Regions from separate parts of the Noviherbaspirillum sp. L7-7A genome, predicted to be linked through region 2. Evidence: predicted binding sites of a transcription regulator. Region 2 holds the regulator's gene; each other region holds the start of a gene.
The links. Region 2 encodes sigma-54, which starts transcription at its own class of promoters, with help from an activator protein. Its sites were predicted from a motif close to TGGCANGNAANCTGCTTT; they were not measured.

Region 1 (6,880 bases), 2.0 Mb from region 2:
TCAGACAGACGCCGCACCTTATCCGCTTCAGGCATCGCCGTCACGGCGCGCTCAACGGGATTTCACTGCAACGGCCAATTCAATAGCTACGGCAACGGCAACGGCAACGGCAACGACAACTGCAACGGCAACTGCAACTGCAGCAGCCCCGCCTCGCCCCATGCCGCAGGCAAAAAAAAACCGGCAACCACATTATGGTCACCGGCAAGTCTGCCTGAAGGCAGCGGGAGAGCCTACAACGAAACGTCCTTACAGCGACGACAGCTTGAACACCCAGACCGAACCGCCCTGCTCCAGGAAGTTCACCTTCTTGGCCACTTCGCCGCCCCACAGCGGCACTGCGCCGCCCCAGCCCGACACCACGGCCACATATTGCGTGCCGCCTTCCTGCCAGGTGATCGGTGGCGCCACGACGCCGGAGCCGGTCTGGAACTTCCATACTTCCTTGCCTGACTTCGCATCCAGCGCCTTCAGGTAACCTTCAGGCGTGCCATAGAACACCAGGTCGCCGGCGGTGGCCAGAACGCCGCCCCACAGCGGCGCATTGTTCTTGACTTCCCAGGCGATCCTGCCGGTCTTGGGATCGATCGCCCGCAGGGCGCCGATATAGTCGTCGTTCAATGGCTTGATGGTGAAGCCCGCGCCAAGGAAGGCCGCGCCCTTCTTGTAGGTGATGGGCTCGTTCCAGATCTCCATGCCCCACTCGTTGGCGGGCACGTAGAACAGGTTGGTCTTCGGACTGTAGGCCATCGGCATCTGGTTCTTGCCACCCAGGAAGGACGGCGCGGCAAACACCGACTGGCCCTTCTTGCCATCCGCACCCTTGGTCGGGTCGCCAGGACGGCCCTCGGGCGTGTAGTTCGGCCGGCCGGTCTTCAGGTCGATGCCGGTGGCCCAGGTGATCTTCTTGACGAAGGGGAAGGCGTTTTCCAGCTTGCCATTGTTGGCGTCGACCACATAGAAGAAGCCGTTGCGGTCGGCCTTGCCGCCCAGGCGCTTGCCGCCCTGGTCGAAGGTCACGAACTCGTTCACGCCGTCGAAGTCCCAGCCGTCATGCGGCGTGGTCTGGTAGTGCCACTTGATCTGGCCCGTGGTCACGTCGATGGCAACCGTGGACGAGGAATACAGATTGTCGCCGGGACGCAGATGGCTGTTCCATGGCGAGGGATTGCCGGTGCCGAAGTAAGCAAGGCCGGTCTTGGGGTCGTATGTGCCACCCAGCCAGGTAGCGGCGCCGCCGGTCTTCCATAGGTCGCCCGGCCAGGTCTTGTTGGTGGTGCCGGAGATGCCGTTCTCGATGGCCTTGCCGTCGGCGTCATACTTGTAGCCCATGTGGCCTTCGACCATCGGACGCGACCAGACCATCTGGCCTGTCTTCGGATCGCGCGCCTCGACGCGCCCCACCACGCCAAACTCGCCACCCGATACGCCGGTCAGCAACAGGCCCTTGGCAATCAGCGGCGCAGCGGTATTGGAGTAGCCGGCAGCGTAGTCGTCAACCTTCTCTTTCCACACCACCTCGCCGGTGTCCTGGTTCAATGCCACCAGCTGCGCATCCAGGGTGCTGAAGATCACCAGGTTGTCGTATAGCGCGGCGCCACGGTTGACCACGTCGCAGCAGGGCATGATGCCGTCCGGCAGGCGGTGCTCGTATTTCCACAGCTTGTTGCCGGTCTTGGCATCGAGCGCGAAGATGCGCGAGTAAGAGGCAGTGACGAACATCTTGCCGTTATAGATCAGCGGCTGCGACTCCTGGCCGCGCTGCTTTTCGCCGCCAAAGGAGAACGACCATGCCGGCACCAGCTTGGATACGTTCTTGGTGTTGACCTGGGTCAGCGGCGAAAAGCGCTGGCCGTCCTGGCTGATGCCCCAGTTCAGCACGCTCGCATTGTCCTTGCCGGTACTCTCCAGCATGGCGTTGGTCACACCTGCCGCCTGCGCGCCGAACGACGCGGACAGGGCCAGGGCAACGAAAATGGCTAAGCTCTTCTTTTGCATTACAGTCTCCTCGGAAATTACTGCGGTTGTTCTACCTGATGCGATGGATGTCCCGACTGCCCGCTACGCAGGCTGTCGCCATGGGTGCGCTTGCCTTCCAACTGCGCCGACTCCTCGTCGGTATAGATGCGTGAACGGGTCAGGAAGCGCTTGCCTGTCCCGTTATCCAGCGAAAACATGCCGCCCATGCCATTGACCACGTCGATGATCAGCTGGGTGTGCTGCCAGTACTCGAACTGTTCGGCGCCCATGTAGAACGGCACGCCATCCAGGTTGCCGAGATAGACATCCTCGTCGCCGACATTGAATTCGCCGGCGGCGTAGCACATCGGCGAGCTGCCGTCGCAGCAGCCGCCCGACTGGAAAAACATCAGCGGGCCATGCTTTTCCCGCAACTGCGCAATCAGTGCCAGCGCAGCCGGCGTGGCGGTGACGCGGGGTACCAGTGCTTCCATGACTCCATCCCATCTCGGTATCACATCGATGCCAGGCGCATGCGGTGGCATGCGCCTGCCTGCGCGCTGGCTTAGAAGAAGCCGAGCGCGTTCGGGCTGTAGCTGACCAGCAGGTTCTTGGTCTGCTGATAGTGCTCCAGCATCATCTTGTGGTTTTCGCGGCCGATGCCGGACTGCTTGTAGCCGCCGAATGCGGCATGGGCCGGGTACAGGTGATAGCAGTTGGTCCAGACGCGGCCAGCCTGGATCTCGCGGCCGACGCGGAAGGCGCGCGCATTGTCGCGGGTCCAGAGGCCGGCGCCCAGGCCATACAGCGTGTCGTTGGCGATTTCCAGCGCCTCGGCTTCATCCTTGAACTTGGTCACCGACACCACCGGCCCGAAAATCTCTTCCTGGAAGATGCGCATCTTGTTGTGGCCTTCGAAGATGGTGGGCTTGACGTAGTAGCCGCTGGCGAAGTCGCCGTCGAGCATGTTCTGCGCGCCGCCGGTCAGCACCTTGGCGCCTTCCTGGCGGCCGATGTCCAGATAGGACAGGATCTTTTCCAGCTGCTCCTGCGAAGCCTGGGCGCCGATCATGGTCGACGAATCGAGCGGGTTGCCCTGCTTGATCGCCTCGACCCGCTTGACCGCGCGCTCCATGAAGCGGTCATAGATCGATTCCTGCACCAGCACCCGCGACGGGCAGGTGCAGACCTCGCCCTGGTTCAATGCGAACATCGCAAAGCCTTCCAGGCACTTGTCGAAGAACGCGTCGTCCTTGTCCATCACGTCTTCGAAGAAGATGTTGGGCGACTTGCCGCCCAGTTCCAGCGTCACCGGGATGATGTTCTGCGAGGCGTATTGCATGATCAGGCGGCCGGTGCCGGTCTCGCCGGTGAAGGCGATCTTGGCGATGCGCTTGCTTGATGCCAGCGGCTTGCCGCATTCCAGGCCAAAGCCGTTGACGATGTTGATCACGCCCGGCGGCAGCAGGTCGCCGATCAGCTCGATCAGCACCATGATGGAAGCAGGCGTCTGCTCGGCCGGCTTCAACACCACGCAGTTGCCCGCGGCCAGCGCCGGCGCCAGCTTCCACACCGCCATCAGGATCGGGAAATTCCACGGAATGATCTGGCCGACCACGCCCAGCGGCTCATGGAAATGATAGGCATAGGTTTCGGAATCGATCTGCGCAATCGAGCCTTCCTGTGCGCGGATCACGCCGCCGAAATAGCGGAAGTGGTCGATCGCCAGCGGAATGTCGGCCGCCATGGTTTCGCGGATGGGCTTGCCGTTGTCGATGGTTTCGGCGGTGGCCAGCAACTGCAGGTTGGCTTCCATGCGGTCGGCGATGCGGTTCAGGATCAGCGAACGCTCGGCCAGCGAGGTCTTGCCCCAGGCCTTCTTTGCGGCATGGGCGGCGTCCAGCGCCAGTTCCACGTCCTCGGCGGTGGAGCGCGCCACTTCGCAGAAGGTCTTGCCAATGACAGGGCTGATGTTCTCGAAGTACTGGCCGTTCACGGGCGGAACGAATTTGCCGCCGATGAAGTTGTCATAGCGCTCCTTGAACGGATTCTTGATGCCGAGCTTGCTGATGTCTGCGAGATTCATGGTGTCTTCCTCTTTATCGTGTAATGGGATGGTTGGAGCGATCATTCGCCTGCTGCCCTGGCTATTAACGCAATCCGTGTGCCAGCCCGGCGGACATACCGCCGGTCGGCCAAACCCACGGTTTTCCCCAGATGGAGACCTTGCATCGGCGCTATTGCCGGCGGTGTACCCAGGCTGGCGAGGCACCTGCCTGAACGGCTGCTCCCTTTTGCAACAACACTGTCCCAAGTTGTGATAACAGCGGTGATGACACAGTGGACGGCGCATGCCCGCGGGATGACGGCTGCGGCACGGCCAAGAAAAAACCGGCACGCGGCCGGTTTTGGGAATGCAGGAAGAGTGCGGGTCCGGTCAGGTCTTGCGCCCGCCCGGCAGCATGCGCTGGAACACTCCGTCGCGGTCGATCAGCAGGTGCTTCAGTGCCGCAAGCACATGGATGGCAATGAGCACGGCCAGCACGAATCCAACCGCTTCATGCACGCCACCAAAGAAGCCGCGCAGCGCCTTGTCTTCCCAGCCCCAGTTGGGCAGTTCGATGCCGAAGAACTTCACGCCGTACTTGCCGAACGAGGAGCCGAGGTAGCCCGACAGCGGCTGCAGCAGGATGCACAGGTACAGCAGCCTGTGGCTCCAGGCGGCAGCCACCGCCTGCCAGCGCGGCATGGCCACTTCGAGCGGTGGCGGCTTGTGGGTCAAACGCCAGCCCAGCCGCACCAGCACCAGCACCAGTGCCAGCACGCCGAAGGACTTGTGCAGGTTCACGTAGAAGCCGCGCGCAGGTGTATTGCGCGGGATGTCTTCCAGCGAATAGCCCAGCACCAGCATGCCAATGATCAGCACTGCCAGCAGCCAGTGCAGGGCCATGGCCTGCCAGGTATAGCGTGCAACAGGCCTGGCCTGCGGCTGCAGCGCCTTTTCTTCGACAATGGCATTCATTGGATCACGACTCCCCATGGCATTTCGCCGACGCTGATTTCCTTGCTGACCGTATTGCTGGCAGTGTCGATCACCGACACCGAATTGGACCGGCCATTGGCCACATAAAGCTTGCTGCCGTCCGGCGTGATCGCCATGTTCCACGGCCGCTTTCCGACTGGAATGGTGGCTACGACCGCATTGCTGGCGGTGTCAATCACCGACACGCTGCCATCCTTGCCGTTGGACACGTAGACGCGCTTGCCATCGGGCGCCATGGTGACGCCATTAGAAAAATTGCCCGCCTTGATTTCCTTGATCACCTTGCGGCCGGGCACATCGATCGCATACACCGTGCTTGCCAGTTCGCAGGCGACATAGGCAACCGCGCCGTCAGGCCGGAAGGCGATGCCGCGAGGGCGCATGCCGACCTTGATCGACGCCACCTGCTTGCGCTGCCCTACATCCACCATATCCACGCTGTCGGCTTCCTCGGCGCTGACCAGCAGCAGCTTGCCGTCGGGACTGAATACGGCATGCTCCGGATTCTTGCCTTCCGTCGTGACGGAAAACACCTTTTGTCCTGTGGCGACATCGATGAAGCTGACCGCATTGCTGACCTCGCTTGCCGCGACGATCCAGTCGCCGGCCGCGGAAGCCGACACGCCCTCCGGCGACTCGCCGAGCGCCACCGTTCCACTTGGCTTGCGGCTGGCCAGGTCGATCACCACCAGGGCATTGGCTGGCTGGTCGCTGACATAGAGCCGGTTTCCGGCAATAGCCAGTCCGCGTGGCTTGCTGCCGGCCTTGATGTCGGTGACTACGCTGTCGTTGGCAATATCGATCACCGACACGGTGCCCGACTTCTCGTTGGGCACGTAGGCGAACGGGCTGGCCAGTGCAAGGCCGGGCAAAAGCAATGCGCTTCCCAGCATTCGCAGCACGATGGAAAACTTCATGGGGCGCTGAATCATTGGGTCTCCTGGTTTTTTTATTGATGACGCCGGTTATGGCAACGCAAGGCCGGGCCTTAAGGACGAAACAGTGCAAGCGCCATGCCACCAACGCGATGTCATTAAGCAGCGCAACCATTGCGCCGAGTGTCGCGACAGTGTACTGCGTTCAAGGAAAAGGGACCAACAGTGGCACCGCAGGCAGGTGCGAGACATTCAGAAGGAGAAATGGAGCGGGTGCGGCATGAACGGCGTGGGGCGGCTAGGGTTGGCGTGGGGCTCGATCGCTGTATTGGCCAGCGGGCCATGCGCTTGGCGGTCAAGCCCGTATCGCCGGCCCGGGCTTTTGCAACTTGCGGGAACCGGCTAACAGAATGATCATTCGTCCTTACCGCCCTTCCGCTCCACATTTAAAGCCTTGCCGGCGGCGGCAAGCCATTCCAGGTCGGCGTCCGACAGCGTGTTCGTCTCCGCCTGCATGCGGCGCTTCAGCTTGTCCAGTCCGTCCCGCGGCGGCGGGGTGCGGGCATAGGAGGCCGCCAGGTCTGCCAGCAGGTGGTCTAGTTTGGATTCCTTGTCGTTCATGTTGGTGTCCTCGGTAAAAGTCGATGAAAGCGGTGTAGCAGACATGTTGAGCAACTGCCTTTGGCGTTTCGTTCCGCCTGCGGCAACCGCGCAGGACTACAAATGACGCCCCATGTCTTCCATCAGCTTGGTCTTGGCGCGCGAAAGCCGGCTTTTCACCGTTCCTGAAGGAATACCCAGCATGCTGGCAACATCTTCAAGCAGCATGCCTTCCAGCTTGACCATGACCATGACTTCCCGCATGTCATCTGGCAATCGGTCTATGGATTGCTGCAACGCGATCATGGCCTGCTTGCGCTGATATTGCGATTCCGGTTCGATATCATGCCCACCTGGACGTTCCAGGTAAAGCGACTCGTCCAGTTCCACATCATTCAGGCGT
Region 2 (6,880 bases):
ACTCGGCAAGCCCATCATGACGACCGTGCCGCAGGAAGTGTTGCTGGAAACCCTGAAAGCCTGTACCAGAAGCTGATCATGGACTTTGAAGCCTACCTCGCCCCATATGCTGCGACATCATCGCATTCCCAGGGGCGACGGTATGCTGAGCCTGCGAGCACATCGCGCACGGAATTCCAGCGTGACCGCGATCGCATCGTGCATTGCGGCGCCTTCCGGCGGCTGGAATACAAGACCCAGGTCTTCGTCAACCATGAGGGCGACCTGTTCCGGACCCGGCTGACGCACAGCATCGAAGTCGCGCAGATTGCCCGCTCGATTGCGCGCAACCTGCGTTTGAATGAAGACCTGGTGGAGGCGATCTCGCTGGCGCACGACCTTGGTCACACGCCATTTGGCCATGCCGGCCAGGATGCATTGCATGTCTGCATGAAGGACTACGGCGGATTCGAGCACAATCTGCAAAGCCTGCGCGTGGTGGATATGCTCGAACAGCGTTATGGCGGTTTCGACGGGCTGAACCTGATGTTCGAAACGCGCGAGGGAATCCTGAAGCATTGCACTGCCGCGCATGCCGCGGAGCTTGGCGACATCGGCAAGCGGTTTCTGGAAAAGAAGCAGCCAACGCTGGAAGCGCAACTGGCCAACCTGGCCGACGAAATTGCCTACAACAACCATGATATCGATGACGGACTGCGCTCGGGCCTGTTGACGGTAGAACAACTGGAAACCATCGATTTCTTCGCTCGTCACAAGCGCGAGGCGGAAGCTGCGTTCCCAGGAATCGGTGGACGCCGCGCCATTAATGAAACGGTGCGCCGGATGATCAATGCATTGATCATCGATCTGATCGATACATCCAGGGAGCGCATACGCGCCAGCGGTGTGCAAAGCGTCGAGGAAGTCCGGATTGCCGGCCCCCTGATTGCCTTTTCAGAAAGCATGCGCAGCGAAGCGCTATTGCTCAAGCGCTTCCTCCGCAAGAACCTGTATCAGCATTACCAGGTCAACCGCATGACCAGCAAGGCGCGTCGCGTCGTGACGGAGCTGTTCAGCATCTTCATGCAGGAACCGGCGCTTCTCCCGCCTTCCTATCAGCTTGCGCGCGATGCTGGCGTGGATGAAGCGCAGCACACTGCCTTGCAGGCACGCAGCGTCTCGGATTACATAGCGGGCATGACCGACCGTTATGCAATGCGTGAACACAGGCGCCTGTTTGCCATCGAGGAAACCTGAAGCCGCCGTGCGCGATGGCACGGCGGGCAAGTAATTCAATCAGGCTAGATCGCGTAGCGGATGGGCGTAATCAGGCCAGGCCTCCACGAAATAGGCGCTGACCTGCTCGGCGCTGACTTCCGCCACATTGGCTGGCATCCAGCGCGGCGCATTGTCCTTTTCAATCACCCGCGCCCGTATGCCTTCCAGCACTTCGGTGCCTTCGAACGAGCGTCGGATCATCACGCGTTCCATGCGCAGGCAATCGGCCACTGACAGCGTGGCACCGCGTCGCAACTGCTCCAGCGTCACGCACAGCAGCAAAGGAGAACCGCGATGCATCGCGCTCAATGACTTGTCTGCAAAGTCACTGTTATCGCCCGCAAGCGAAGTCATGATGGCGGCGATGCTGTCATGCGCGAAGTGACGGTCGATTTCCGCCCGCTGCCGGGCCAGCATGCTGTTCTCGGGATCGGCTTCGGAACGATAGGGCGCTGCAAAGCGGCTTATTCTTTCCGTAATCTGCTTGCCGCTTGCCATTGGCTCCGTCTCAAGCATGGTCAGCAGTTCCGGCAGTGCGGCCGAGGGAAGAAAGAGATCGGCCAGTCCGGCGTAGAGCGCATCGGCGGCGGCGATGGTTTGTCCAGTCAGCCCCAGCCACACGCCCAGCTTGCCTGGCAGACGGGAAAGGAAATAGCCGCCGCCTACATCCGGGAACAGACCGATATGCACTTCAGGCATCGCCATCGCGGTCTTGTCAGTCACGATGCGTAACTGGCTCTGTGCGCTACCTTGCGATATTCCCATGCCGCCGCCCATGACAATCCCGTCCATCAGCGCAATGTATGGCTTGCTGTAATGATGAATCAGGTGATTCAGTGCGTATTCTTCGGTGAAGAAATCTTCCAGCAATGCGCTGCCGCCAGCGGGACCCGCCGTGCCGACTTCATGAAAGAACCGGATGTCGCCACCCGCACAGAAAGCCCGTTGGCTGCTTGATCGTATGACGACTGCGAAGACATCCTCGTTGGCTTGCCATTCACGCAGAAGCGCAGTGAGCGCTCTTATCATGTCCAGCGATAAGGCATTCAATGCCTTGGCCCGATCAAGGGTCATGAAACCGATATGGTTTCTTATTGTGCCGGTAAGGTGTCCGCTCATATTGGCCTGGTCAAAAGCGCCTGACAAAAATGCCTTTGCCATCCTTAAAGCCAGACCACCTGTGCCGGCCGTCTCCAGGAAATTCCCTTGTGCTTCGTTGTCAGGCGCGTTAATGAAGGTGCATAGTTTAGCAACATTCAGGAAACGCAGCCTGATGTGAACCGGCCTCCGAGCGTGCGGATACCGGTCTGCAGAAATTTAATGTGCTGCGCTTGCCTTGGCCAGAACCACAGTCCAGCGATTGAACAGCAGCATTTGCAGGTGGCCGGGATCATCGCCAGGGCGGCAATCAATGATGGGATTGACGCTGTATTGATTTTTCCGCACTTCGCGGCGGATCCGCATTTCTCGGCGGCCTACGCGCAGCATGAAGCCGGCTGGTGCCTGATCGAGGTAAAGGGGATTGCTTGCGGTAGTATTGAATTGCGCCATGACGTCTTCTCCAGGGCAGAAACGTTGAACATGGCGTTAATGTATCACAAGTACTGTATGTATAAACAGTATTTTCGAACTGTGGTTTTTTATGCAAGGCGCTTGGAGCGCCCTGCGTTCATGCATTTTACGGGAATGCGCTGTGTGGCTCAGGCAGCCGGTGCCGCCGCGGTGCCGTCACTATCTTCCTCGATCATGCGCTTGATGCCGGCATGCTGATGGTCCTGGATCCTGGTCTTGTATTTCAAGACCTGGCGATCGAGCTTGTCGATCAGCGTATCAATGGCGGCGTACAGGTCCTGCGCAATGCTGGCCACATGCACATCCTTGCCCCGTAGCCTCAGGGTGATCTCGGCGCGCTGGCGCCTTTCTTTCTCAGGGAGATTATCAACGGCCAAGATGACCGCTATATCAATGACATGGTCGAAATGGCGCTTGATCCGCTCAAGCTTGCCTTGCACGTATTCACGAATTGCGGGAGTCACTTCGAGATGATGTCCACTGATGGTGAGATTCATACTACGCTCCTGTGAAAGGCCGGCAGAGGTTTCACTGAAGATGAAACATGTCAGCGAGTTACATGCTGCAAAAAACTACAAGGACTTGCGCAGGTTGACTGGAGGGATCTTCAGGGCTTCCCGATATTTTGCGACGGTACGGCGTGCCACGACCATACCCTGTTCCGCCAGCATTTCTGCGATGCGACTATCGGAAAATGGATTCTTCGGGTCTTCGGCTCCTATGAGTTGTTTGATCAACGCCCGGATTGCAGTCGATGAGGCTTCGCCGCCTGCATCGGTTGCAACATGGCTGCCAAAGAAGTACTTCAACTCGAACATGCCATGCGGCGTGAGCATGTATTTCTGTGTTGTCACACGCGAGATGGTGCTTTCGTGTAAACCCAGTGTATCAGCTATTTCTCGTAACACAAGAGGTCGCATTGCCACGGCGCCATGAGAGAAAAAATTGCGCTGGCGGTCCACAATCGCCTGGGCCACGCGCAGGATGGTATCGAAACGCTGGCGCATGTTCTTGATCAGCCATTTCGCTTCCTGCAGCTGTGAACTCATCGAGCCTTCGCCCTTGCTCTGCTTGAGGATGTTGGCATACAGCGCATTGACGCGCAGGCGCGGCATCACCTCGTGATTCAGTGTCACCTGCCAGCCGTTCTTGCCGCGCTTGACGATCACGTCGGGCACGACATAGTCGGATGCGTCGCTGGCGAACATGGCCCCAGGATGCGGATTGCATTGCCGGATCACTACCTGGGCCTCGCGCAGGTCCTCCTCGTCGCAGTCCAGGGATTTTTTCAACTTGTTGAAGTCGCGCTGGGCAAACAGCTGCAAGTGCTTCTCGACGATCTGCAGCGCGGTGCGGCGCGTCACCATGGGAACGCGGGGCATGCGCCTGATCTGCAGCGCCAGGCATTCCGACGCGTCGCGCGCGCCGACGCCGGGCGGGTCGAAGCTTTGCAAGAGCTTCAGCGCCATCGACAGCTCCTCGATCTCGACTTCCAGTTCCTCCGGCAGTCGCGCGTGGATCTCCTCCAGCGGCTCGGTCAGATAACCGTTGTCATCCAGCGCATCGATGACCAGTTCAACCAGTGCGCGGTCGCGCGGATTCTGGACGGTCACGCGCATCTGTTCCAGCAGATGCTCGCGCAGGGTCAGCTCATGCGCTTCCATCTGGGGACGGGCGTCGTCGTCTTCCGGCGCCTTGGACGTCCGCGCAACGTCGTCGAAACTCCAGTCGGCATCGGCGCCGCTATCGCTGCTTTCGCCGCCGCCTTCGCCGGCCTCGAAGCCGCCTTCGCCTTCCGCGGAAGGGGCGGCATCGGAAGCGGGTGCGTCGCTGCTTGGCGTGGAGGTGGGTGCGCTGCTGACGGAGCCGTCGGCCAGCAGCCTGATCGAATGGTCAAGCGGATCATCCAGACGTTCAAGCAGCGGATTCTCCGACAGGATCTGTTCCAGTTCCTGATGCAGTTCCAGCGTTGAGAGCTGCAGCAGCCGGATCGACTGCTGCAGTTGCGGCGTCAGCGCAAGATGCTGGGATACGCGGAGTTGAAGTGTCTGTTTCATTTGTGCCTTTTCTTACATCCGGAAGTGCTCGCCGAGATAGACGCGGCGCACCGACTCGTCGGCAATGATGTCGTCCGGGCGGCCGCTGGCCAGCACCACGCCCTGATTGATGATGTAGGCATGGTCGCAAATGCCCAGCGTCTCGCGGACATTGTGGTCCGTTATAAGCACGCCGATATTGCGCTCCTTGAGGAAACGCACGATGCGCTGGATTTCGATGACGGCGATCGGATCGACGCCGGCAAAGGGCTCGTCCAGAAGGATGAAGCGCGGGCTGGTGGCCAGGGCGCGCGCGATTTCTACACGCCTGCGTTCACCGCCGGACAGCGACATCGCCTGGTTGTCACGCAGCTTTTCGATCTGCAGTTCGGAGAGCAGGGCATTGAGCCGGTTCGCGATCTGCTCCTTCGACAGCGGCTTGCCCTCGTAGCGCTGCAGCTCCAGCACCGCGCGGATGTTTTCCTCGACGGTGAGCTTGCGAAATACCGAGGCTTCCTGCGGCAGGTAGGACAGGCCCAGCACAGCGCGGCGGTGGATAGGCAGGCGCGAGATGTCGACGCCGTCCACGTCGATGGTGCCGGCGTCGGAGGGCACCAGGCCGACGATCATGTAGAACGACGTGGTCTTGCCGGCGCCATTCGGGCCGAGCAGTCCCACCACCTGGCCGCTTTCGACATGCAGGGAGACGTCGCGCACCACCTGGCGCGCGCCATAACTCTTCTGCAGGCCCTGCACGTTGAGGATGCTGTTTTCCATCTCAAGGCGCCCTGGTGTCGTTGCGTGGCTGGATGATGGCCTTGATGCGGCCGGCGCCGGCCTTGCTGTTGCTGCTGGGCGTGTTGTTGACCGAGTAGAACTCCTGCTTGCTGTCGTAGGAAATGAATTCGCCTTCGACCTCGTCGGTCGGACTGGCGCCTTCCAGCAGGCGAATCCTGGCGCTGACGTAGAACTTCGCGACCTCGGTCTTGGTGTCGTACTCGATGCGGTCGGCGGCTTCGCCTTCTATCCAGAGATTGGGGCCGCCATCGCGTTTCTGCCGGAAGGTGGCCTTCTCGCCGCGCTTGGCGTAGACCGTGGCGTACTGGTAGCCGGCCGGGTCCTGGGTGACGACCATGCGGTCGGCCTTCAGGATCAGGGTGCCGCGCGTGAGCACGACATTGCCGGTAAAGGTGTTGATCTGCTTGACGTCGTCGTAGGCCATCTGGTTGGCCTCGATGTTGGTGGGCTTGGTCATGTCGGCCTTTTCAGCCAGCGAGCTGCCTGCCGCGGCCATGCCTATCAGCAGAATGAACCATGCGTGGAGTTGTTTCATCACTCTTCTCTAAGGTAATGCGTTGTTGATTTTCCAGTCGCGCTTTCAGCGGATGGCGGTCTGGCGCGGCGGCAGGGTTGCCTGCACCCGGCTGGCCAGGCTGAGTTCGCCGGTGGCATTGTTGGCTACCATGCCGGCGCCGTTGAGCGTCGAGCCGCCCAGGGTAAGGCGCACCGGCTTGTCGGTGCGCATGATGTCTTCGTCGGGCAATACCATCAGGTAGTCGGACTCCAGATGGAAATTTTCCGCCTGCGGCGTTTTCGGGCGATCCAGCTTGACATTGTCGTACATGTGAATCTTGACGCCGCCCGGTTCGACGATAGCCCGCTCCGAGCGCGCTGTCATTGGCGGCCTCTCGCGGGCAAGGCTGTTAATGACGGGCAAATCGATCGTATGCGTGTCGTCGGCCGGATTGTGCACCATGCGCTTGCCGGAAATGTTGTACTGCGCCTCGCCGGTGGCAGACAGCCGCACGAAATTGAAATTGTCGACGTAGTAATCGGGTTCGGTGCGCGCCGCCGCCGGGCCGGCGCTGTTGTCCGGCGCGCGCGTGATCTGCAGCAGCCAGAAACTGCCCAGCGCCAGCAGCGTGGCCAGCAGCAGCATGGGCGCCATGCTGAAGCGGCGGCGATCCTGCTTCATCTCAGATACGGCGCCAGCGCCGCCTCGTAGTTGCCCTGCG
Region 3 (6,880 bases), 2.7 Mb from region 2:
TGGCGGCCCTGCAGGGTGATGTTGATCAGCGGGTTGGCGATGGCGGCCACGCCGGCTTCCCGCATCAGCGGCAGCAGCTTGGAGACGTAGTAGTTGTCCATCGAATGCATCGAGGTCAGGTGCGAACCGGTCACCCTGCCCTGCATGCCCAGCCGCTGCGCATGGTAGGCCAGGGTCTCGATATGGCGCGACAGCGGGTCGTCGGTTTCGTCGCAATGCATGTCGACCATCAGGCCACGCTCGCAGGCCAGCTCGCATAGCAGTCGCACCGATTCCGCGCCGTCGGCCATGGTGCGCTCGAAATGCGGTATGCCGCCGACCACATCCACGCCCATGTCCAGCGCACGCACCAGGTTGCGCATGGCATTCGGCGAGCGCAGCAGGCCGTCCTGCGGGAAGGCCACCAGCTGCAGGTCGAGATAGGGCCGCACTTTTTCCTTCACGTGCAGCAGGGCTTCCACCGCCAGCAGCCGGTCGTCGCAGATGTCGACATGGCTGCGTATGGCGAGCAATCCCCTGGCCACCGCCCAGTCGCAATAGGCCAGCGCCCGCTCCACCAGCGCCTCCTGCGCCAGCGCGGGCTTCAACTCGCCCCACAGCGCAATGCCCTCCAGCAGCGTGCCGGACTGGTTCACCCGCGGCAGGCCATAGGACAGGGTGGAATCCATATGGAAGTGCGCATCGACGAAAGGCGCCGTCACCAGTTGCCCGGCCGCGTCCATGGTCTGCCCGGCATCGGCCTGCAGGTTGGCTTCCAGCGCCACGATGCGGCCGTCGCGTATGCCGATGTCCTGCCGGTTGCGGCCGTCGGCCAGGGTGCAATTCCTGATCAGCAGATCCAGCATGCTTGCTCCTTGTTGTTGGTGCCCAAGTGCCTACGCCAGGCCGCAGCCGCGCAGCAGCAGGGTTTTGAGATGCCGCGTTGCCGCGCCGATCTGCGGGTCATCGAGCTGTCCCACATCCAGCACGGCGCACACCTGGGCCTCGAAGTCGGCATAGGTCTGGGTCGCGGCCCAGATGGTGAAGAACAGGTGGCGCGGATCGACCGGCGCCATCCTGCCGTCGGCAATCCAGCGCTCGATCACGGCCGCCTTGCGCGCCACCAGTGCGCGCAGTTCGCCGCGCAGGATGTCGCCGATCTCGGTGGCGCCGTGCAGCACCTCGTTGGCGAATACCCGGGAGGCATCCGGATGGGTGGCGGTCAGGCGCATCTTGGCCTCGATGTAGTCCGACAGCGCTACGCCGGGATCGTTATCCTCGCGGATGCTGTCGGTCGGCGCCAGCCACAGCGCCAGGATATGCGTCAGCACTGCCCTGTAGATCTCGCGCTTGGTGCCGAAGTAGTAATGCAGGTTGGATTTCGGGATGCCGGCGCGCTCGGCGATCTCGGCCATGGTGGCGCCGGCATAGCCGGCGCGGGCAAACACCTGCTCTGCCGCCTGCAGGATGTCGGCCTCGTTGGCAAGGCGTATGCGGCCCTTGCCCTTTTCCCCGGGCCCGGCCACCGCGCCTTCCATGCCGCGCAGGCCGTCAGCGGGTGCCGAACATGCGGTCGCCGGCGTCGCCCAGGCCCGGCACGATATAGCCGTGCTCGTTCAGTCGTTCATCCAGCGCCGCCGCCACCACCGGCACGTCCGGATGGGCGGCGCGCAATGCGGCGAGTCCTTCGGGCGAAGCCAGCAGGCAGACGTACTTGATGCTGGTGGCGCCGCTTTCCTTCAGGCGGCTCAGTGCGGCAATGGCGGAATTGCCGGTGGCCAGCATCGGATCGACCACGATCACCAGGCGCGCACCGATGTCGTCCGGCATCTTGAAGTAGTACTCGACCGGCTCCAGGGTTTCCGGATCGCGGTAGAGGCCGATATGGCCGATGCGGGCCGCCGGCAGCACGTCCAGCATGCCGTCCAGCATGCCGTTGCCGGCGCGCAGGATGGACACCAGGCACAGCTTCTTGCCGCTGATGATGGGCGACTCGATGGTGGCCAGCGGCGTGTTGATGGTGATCAGCTCGGTTGGCAGGTCACGCGTGACTTCATAGGCCAGCATCTGGCTGATCTCGCGCAGCAGGCGGCGGAAGTTGTCGGTGGTGGTGTTCTCGCTGCGCATGAAGGTCAGCTTGTGCTGGATCAGCGGATGCGTGATCAGGGTGAAGTCCGGATTCATCGGATGTCCTTTAAAGGTTAAAACACGGTGCCGTCGCTATCGATCCGCACCGGCGGTGCGCCGCCCGGGCGGCGCTCGGCGGCGATGCGGCGGCCGGCCGCCCAGGTGCCGCCTTCCAGGATGCGGGCCAGCGGAAACTGCGCCGCCGTCACGCCCAGCTCGTCGCGCACCGCATCGGCCAGCCGGTCCAGCGCCATCACGGTCAGTGCCCGCCATTCCACCACCGCCGGCTCGTCCACGCTCAAGAGGCGGCTGGTGAAGGAAGGGTCGCGGGGCGTGATTATGCCAAAGTCCAGCAACAGGCCGCCATTGCGGTATTCCGGCAGGCCGGTCAGCTGGTCCAGGCCGGTGACGGCCAGGCCGGCTTCCTCCAGCGGCTCCAGCAGCGAATAGGTCAGCCACTGGGTCAGCTTGTGGAACGGCACCAGGCCGTCGTCGGTGCCGGGATGGCGCCAGCAGTCGCCAAGATTGGCGCCGTCCACCGTCAGCCGCCCCGGCCACACCGGCCCGAGGGCATCGAGCAGCAGCTTCAGGACGGCGCCCGCCTCGATGCGGTTATTGTCGGCTCGCGCGGCAATGCTGTCATACAGGTTGCCCAGGCGCGCCGGGCTTCCGAACAGCTTCGGCGCACCTGCCATCACCTCGCCCAGACGGCGCAGCAGGCCGGCCCGGCCTTCCAGTCCCACCAGCGGATTGTCCGGGGCCACCTGAAAAGCCCGTGCCAGCGCGGCGGCGTCGAAGCGGGCCAATGCGGCCGCATCGGTGCGCAGCGGCTGCGCGGCATCGGCCGACAAGGCGCCGCCGGCGAACAGCGCCAGGCTCGCCACGCCCAAGCCTTCCGATCGCGCCAGCCGCATGCCGCCGGCCGCATCGTCGTAATGCCAGTCGGGCCCGGCGCCTGCATCCAGCAGCACGCTCGGTATCACCAGGTCGATGCGCACCCGCGCCCGCTCGGCGGCATCCATCGGAACAGCGTTGGCCAGCGCCTGCCAGCGGTCGATGCCGCCCGCCTCGAAATGCCGCCAGCGGCTGTGGTAAGGCACGCTCAGGTCGGGATAGCGCTGGCGTATGGTGTCGGCGACATAGGCGGCCGCCCGCGGCAGCTGCTCCGGATGCCAGCGGAAATACGGTGCGGCATCGCGCTCGGCCAGCCGCATGATCTGCGCGCAATGGCTGCGCACCGCCTGCGCGCTGAGCAGGGAGGAAGCGGCGCCGCTCATTCGGCCAGCCCCCTGCCCTTGGGCACGGCCAGTTCCTCGATGCTGACCGGCGCAATGGTCGAGAAATAGCCGGCGGCCACCTTGGCATCCATTTCCACGCGGGCATCGGCCGGAATCAGCTCGTCCGGAATCGGCACCCGCTCCACCACTTCGATGCCCTGCTCCACCAGCGCGCCATGCTTCATGTTGCTCATCGATGCCCAGCGGTCGATGCGCTTGATGCCCAGCCAGTGGAACACGTCCGGCATCAGTTCCTGGAAGCGCATGTCCTGCACGCCGGCCACGCATTCGGTGCGGGCGAAATAGGTCTCGGCGCGGTCGCCGCCGACCTGGCGCTTGCGGGCGTTGTAGACCAGGAACTTGGTCACTTCGCCCAGAGCCCGGCCTTCCTTGCGGTTGTAGATCACGAGGCCAACGCCGCCCTGCTGCGCCATCTCGATGCAGACCTCGATGCCATGGGCCAGATACGGCCGGCAGGTGCAGATATCGGAGCCGAACACGTCCGAGCCGTTGCATTCATCATGCACGCGGCAGGCGACCCGGGTTTCCGGCTTGCCCAGTTGCTCGATGTCGCCAAAGCAGTACAGCGTCATGCCGCCGATCGGCGGCAGGAACACCTTCAGGTCCGACCGCGTGACCAGCTCCGGGAACATGCCGCCGGTCTGCTCGAACAGGTTGCGGCGCAGGGCGCTCTCCTTGATGCCGAAGCGCTCCGCCAGGCCCGGCAGATACCAGACCGGATCGATGGCGGCCTTGGTGACCCGTGCGTCGCCATTGTCAAACAGGATCTCGCCATCGGGCTTCAGGCGGCCGGCCTCGATGGCTGCGCGCAGCTCGGGCATGTTGATATGCGCCTTGGTGATGGCGATCGTCGGGCGGATATCGAGGCCGGCGGCGATTTCCTTCTCGAAGGCGCTGGCCACCATGTGGCCATACGGATCGAGCGAGACGATCTTGCCGGCATCGGCCCACTGCGGATGGGGGCCGACCGACTCGGCCGGCGTGGTATCGGTGAAGTCAGGCCGGTGGTCGCGGTTGAGGTTGCCGGAGGCCACCGCCAGCGCCCGGTAGATGGCATAGGCGCCGGAATGGGTGCCGATGGCATTGCGGTGCTGCCCGGCGCTGACGCTGGCGACAATGGGTCCGCGCTCCTGCGGCGTGGCCGCGCCCCAGCGGATGGTATGGGCGGCCTTGTCGCCTCGGCCGGGTGTATGCGACGTCAAAACTATATGGGCGGACATGGATGCGACTCCTCGGTGAGTGTGGCCGTACAACGAACATAAATCCTGACTGCACGGTCAAGTTTATTCCTGTTAGCAGTTTGTGTGCCTGGAAATTTTGGCCGGAAAACACCGCAGTCTTGACCCACCGCAGGCCGGATGCGGGTTGCGGCGCACCCCCAAGGGGAGCCAATGCGTTAAGGTGGGTCATGGCGGTGCAGGACGCCCCAGCAAAAAAGATGACCGGAGACCGCGGCGCCATCCGCAGCGCCGCAAGGAGTTGCAATGAAAGTGCCTATCGATGCCATGCTTCCCTACGCCTCGCTGCAGGAATCCCTGCCTGCCCTGCTGGGTTGCCTGCGCCTGGTGGCGCCGATGCGCTTGTGGATGGTGGGACGGCTGGCAGGCAATTCATGGACCGTGATCCAGGCCGACGACACCCAGAACCGGGTCAGGGCAGGCGACAGCTTTCCCTGGCCCGACACCCTGTGCATTCGGGTGCTGGAGCATTACGGCTGCTGCTTTGCCGAGGATGCCGCCGCCAACCCGGTGCTGGCCGAGGCCCCGGTGAGAACCGCGATTCCGATCGGCGCCTATATCGGCTACCCGATGCTGTCATGGCGGGGCGAGCTGCTGGGCACCATCTGCGGCATCCACCCCGAGCCAATGCCGCCGTTCACCGCCGCCCAGCGGCAGCTGGTCAAGACCATTTCCCGCACCATCAATACCCTGGTCGCCCATTCCTTCAAGCTCGACGATCAGCGTTCGGCGCCGGCCAGGGTCCGGCCGCCGGCCAGCATCGACCATCTGACCGGCCTGCCTAACCATCACGGCTGGCAGGTATTGCTGGAGGAAGAGGAAACGGCGCTGAAGCAGGAAGGCGCCGACGCGCTGGCGATGATGGTGGAACTGAACGAACCGGAAAACAGCGCCGACGGCGCCGGTTCGGTGGACTGGGACAATACCCTGAACCGGGTTGCCCATGTGCTCAAGGACCATGTGCGCGAGCAGGATGGCCTGGCCAGGGTCGGCCCGGCCCGCTTTGCCGTGCTGCTGCGCGGCGTGAACGCCCAACAGGGCGCCCAGGCCGCGGAAAAGATCCGCCAGGCGCTGGCCGATGCCGGCATCCGCGCCGGCATCGGCCATGCGATGCGCCTGGCCAGCGGCTCGCTGTCCAATGCCGTCAGGATTGCCGACATCCGGATGTACAACGCCAAGCTCGGTGCCGCGGGCGTGCCGGGCGCGCCCGGCGACGGCGGCCGGTCTGGATCCTAGAAAAACCGACTCAGGCCATCAGCGCAGGGTGTAGCGGATGCCGACGAACACATTCGAGCCGGCGGTGGCATAGCCGCTTGCCAGCTCGTAGTTCTTGTCGAGCATGTTGTTCCAGCGGCCATACACCGACCAGTCGCGGTTGACCTGGTAGCTGGCATACAGGTTCAGCAAGGCATAGCCGCCCAGCGAAGTGGTATTGGCGCTGTCGTCATAGCGCTGGCTGGCGAACCGGGTTTCCACGCCGCCTGAGAACGCGCCAGCGGCATACTCCAGCGCCACGGTGCCATGCCTTCTGGCGCGGCGCGGCAACAGCAGGTCGGTGGTCTCGTCGCGTGGATTCTGGAAGTCCAGCGAGCCGCGCAGCGTGTACGGGCCGAAACGGGTCGATGCACCCAGCGTGACACCGGTCAGCAATGCCTGGTTGACGTTGTAGGCACAGCCAAACGGGTAGTTTTGCGCCGATACCGGGCATTCAGCGGCATAGACGATCAGGTCGGATACGCGGTTACGGTAATACACCGCACTGAAACGGTCGCTGCCTTTCTCGTAATAGATGCCCGCTTCCACGTTGCGGCCGCGTTCCGGACGATTGGTCGGCACGCCATAGCCGGGGAAGTACAGCTCGTTATAGGTTGGCGCCCTGAAGCTCGTGCCGGCGCTGGCATTGACGCGCAGCGCCTCCGTGATGCGATAGCCATAGCCGAGGTTGCCGGTGGTTTTCGAACCATACTGCGAGCTGTCGTCGTTGCGCAGGCTGGCGCTGGCCAGATGGGCGCCGCGGCGCATCTGGTAGCTTCCGGCAATCGAGTTGGTGGCGCGGCTGTCGGCGTTGAAGTTGCTCGAGTCGACATGCTCGATGCGGCGCTCAAGCACGACCTGCGCCAGGTCGCTGCCGATCGTGATGTCGTTCTGCCAGGTCAACGCGTCCTGCCTGGTTTTGGCGGTGTCGATGCCGAAGCTGGCGATATCCCTGGCCTTGTCCAGGCCGCTGGAAAAGCGCAG

Region 1: the regulator sigma-54 is predicted to act here: its motif matches at 6,004-6,021, upstream of KTQ42_RS08160 (beta-propeller fold lactonase family protein).
Region 3: the regulator sigma-54 is predicted to act here: its motif matches at 4,697-4,714, upstream of KTQ42_RS04785 (GTP cyclohydrolase II).

What each region holds. Positions count from the first base shown of each region.
Region 1 covers NZ_JAHQRJ010000001.1:1,790,208-1,797,087, forward strand. The annotation lists gene KTQ42_RS08140 (PQQ-dependent methanol/ethanol family dehydrogenase) at 250-1,998, opposite strand; gene KTQ42_RS08145 (DUF779 domain-containing protein) at 2,016-2,453, opposite strand; gene adh (aldehyde dehydrogenase) at 2,525-4,045, opposite strand; gene KTQ42_RS08155 (cytochrome b) at 4,397-4,981, opposite strand; gene KTQ42_RS08160 (beta-propeller fold lactonase family protein) at 4,978-5,934, opposite strand; gene KTQ42_RS08165 (hypothetical protein) at 6,292-6,498, opposite strand; gene KTQ42_RS08170 (sigma-70 family RNA polymerase sigma factor) at 6,595-6,880, opposite strand, start outside.
Region 2 covers NZ_JAHQRJ010000001.1:3,744,337-3,751,216, forward strand. The annotation lists gene aroKB (bifunctional shikimate kinase/3-dehydroquinate synthase AroKB) at 1-76, shown strand, start outside; gene KTQ42_RS17085 (deoxyguanosinetriphosphate triphosphohydrolase) at 79-1,236, shown strand; gene KTQ42_RS17090 (enoyl-CoA hydratase/isomerase family protein) at 1,276-2,376, opposite strand; gene KTQ42_RS17095 (hypothetical protein) at 2,575-2,808, opposite strand; gene raiA (ribosome-associated translation inhibitor RaiA) at 2,958-3,326, opposite strand; gene KTQ42_RS17105 (RNA polymerase factor sigma-54) at 3,402-4,886, opposite strand; gene lptB (LPS export ABC transporter ATP-binding protein) at 4,899-5,642, opposite strand; gene lptA (lipopolysaccharide transport periplasmic protein LptA) at 5,644-6,198, opposite strand; gene lptC (LPS export ABC transporter periplasmic protein LptC) at 6,244-6,840, opposite strand; gene KTQ42_RS17125 (HAD family hydrolase) at 6,837-6,880, opposite strand, start outside.
Region 3 covers NZ_JAHQRJ010000001.1:1,045,459-1,052,338, reverse strand. The annotation lists gene KTQ42_RS04805 (amidohydrolase family protein) at 1-845, opposite strand, end outside; gene KTQ42_RS04800 (TetR/AcrR family transcriptional regulator) at 876-1,517, opposite strand; gene upp (uracil phosphoribosyltransferase) at 1,531-2,163, opposite strand; gene KTQ42_RS04790 (URC4/urg3 family protein) at 2,181-3,383, opposite strand; gene KTQ42_RS04785 (GTP cyclohydrolase II) at 3,380-4,624, opposite strand; gene KTQ42_RS04780 (sensor domain-containing diguanylate cyclase) at 4,889-5,878, shown strand; gene KTQ42_RS04775 (TonB-dependent receptor) at 5,897-6,880, opposite strand, start outside.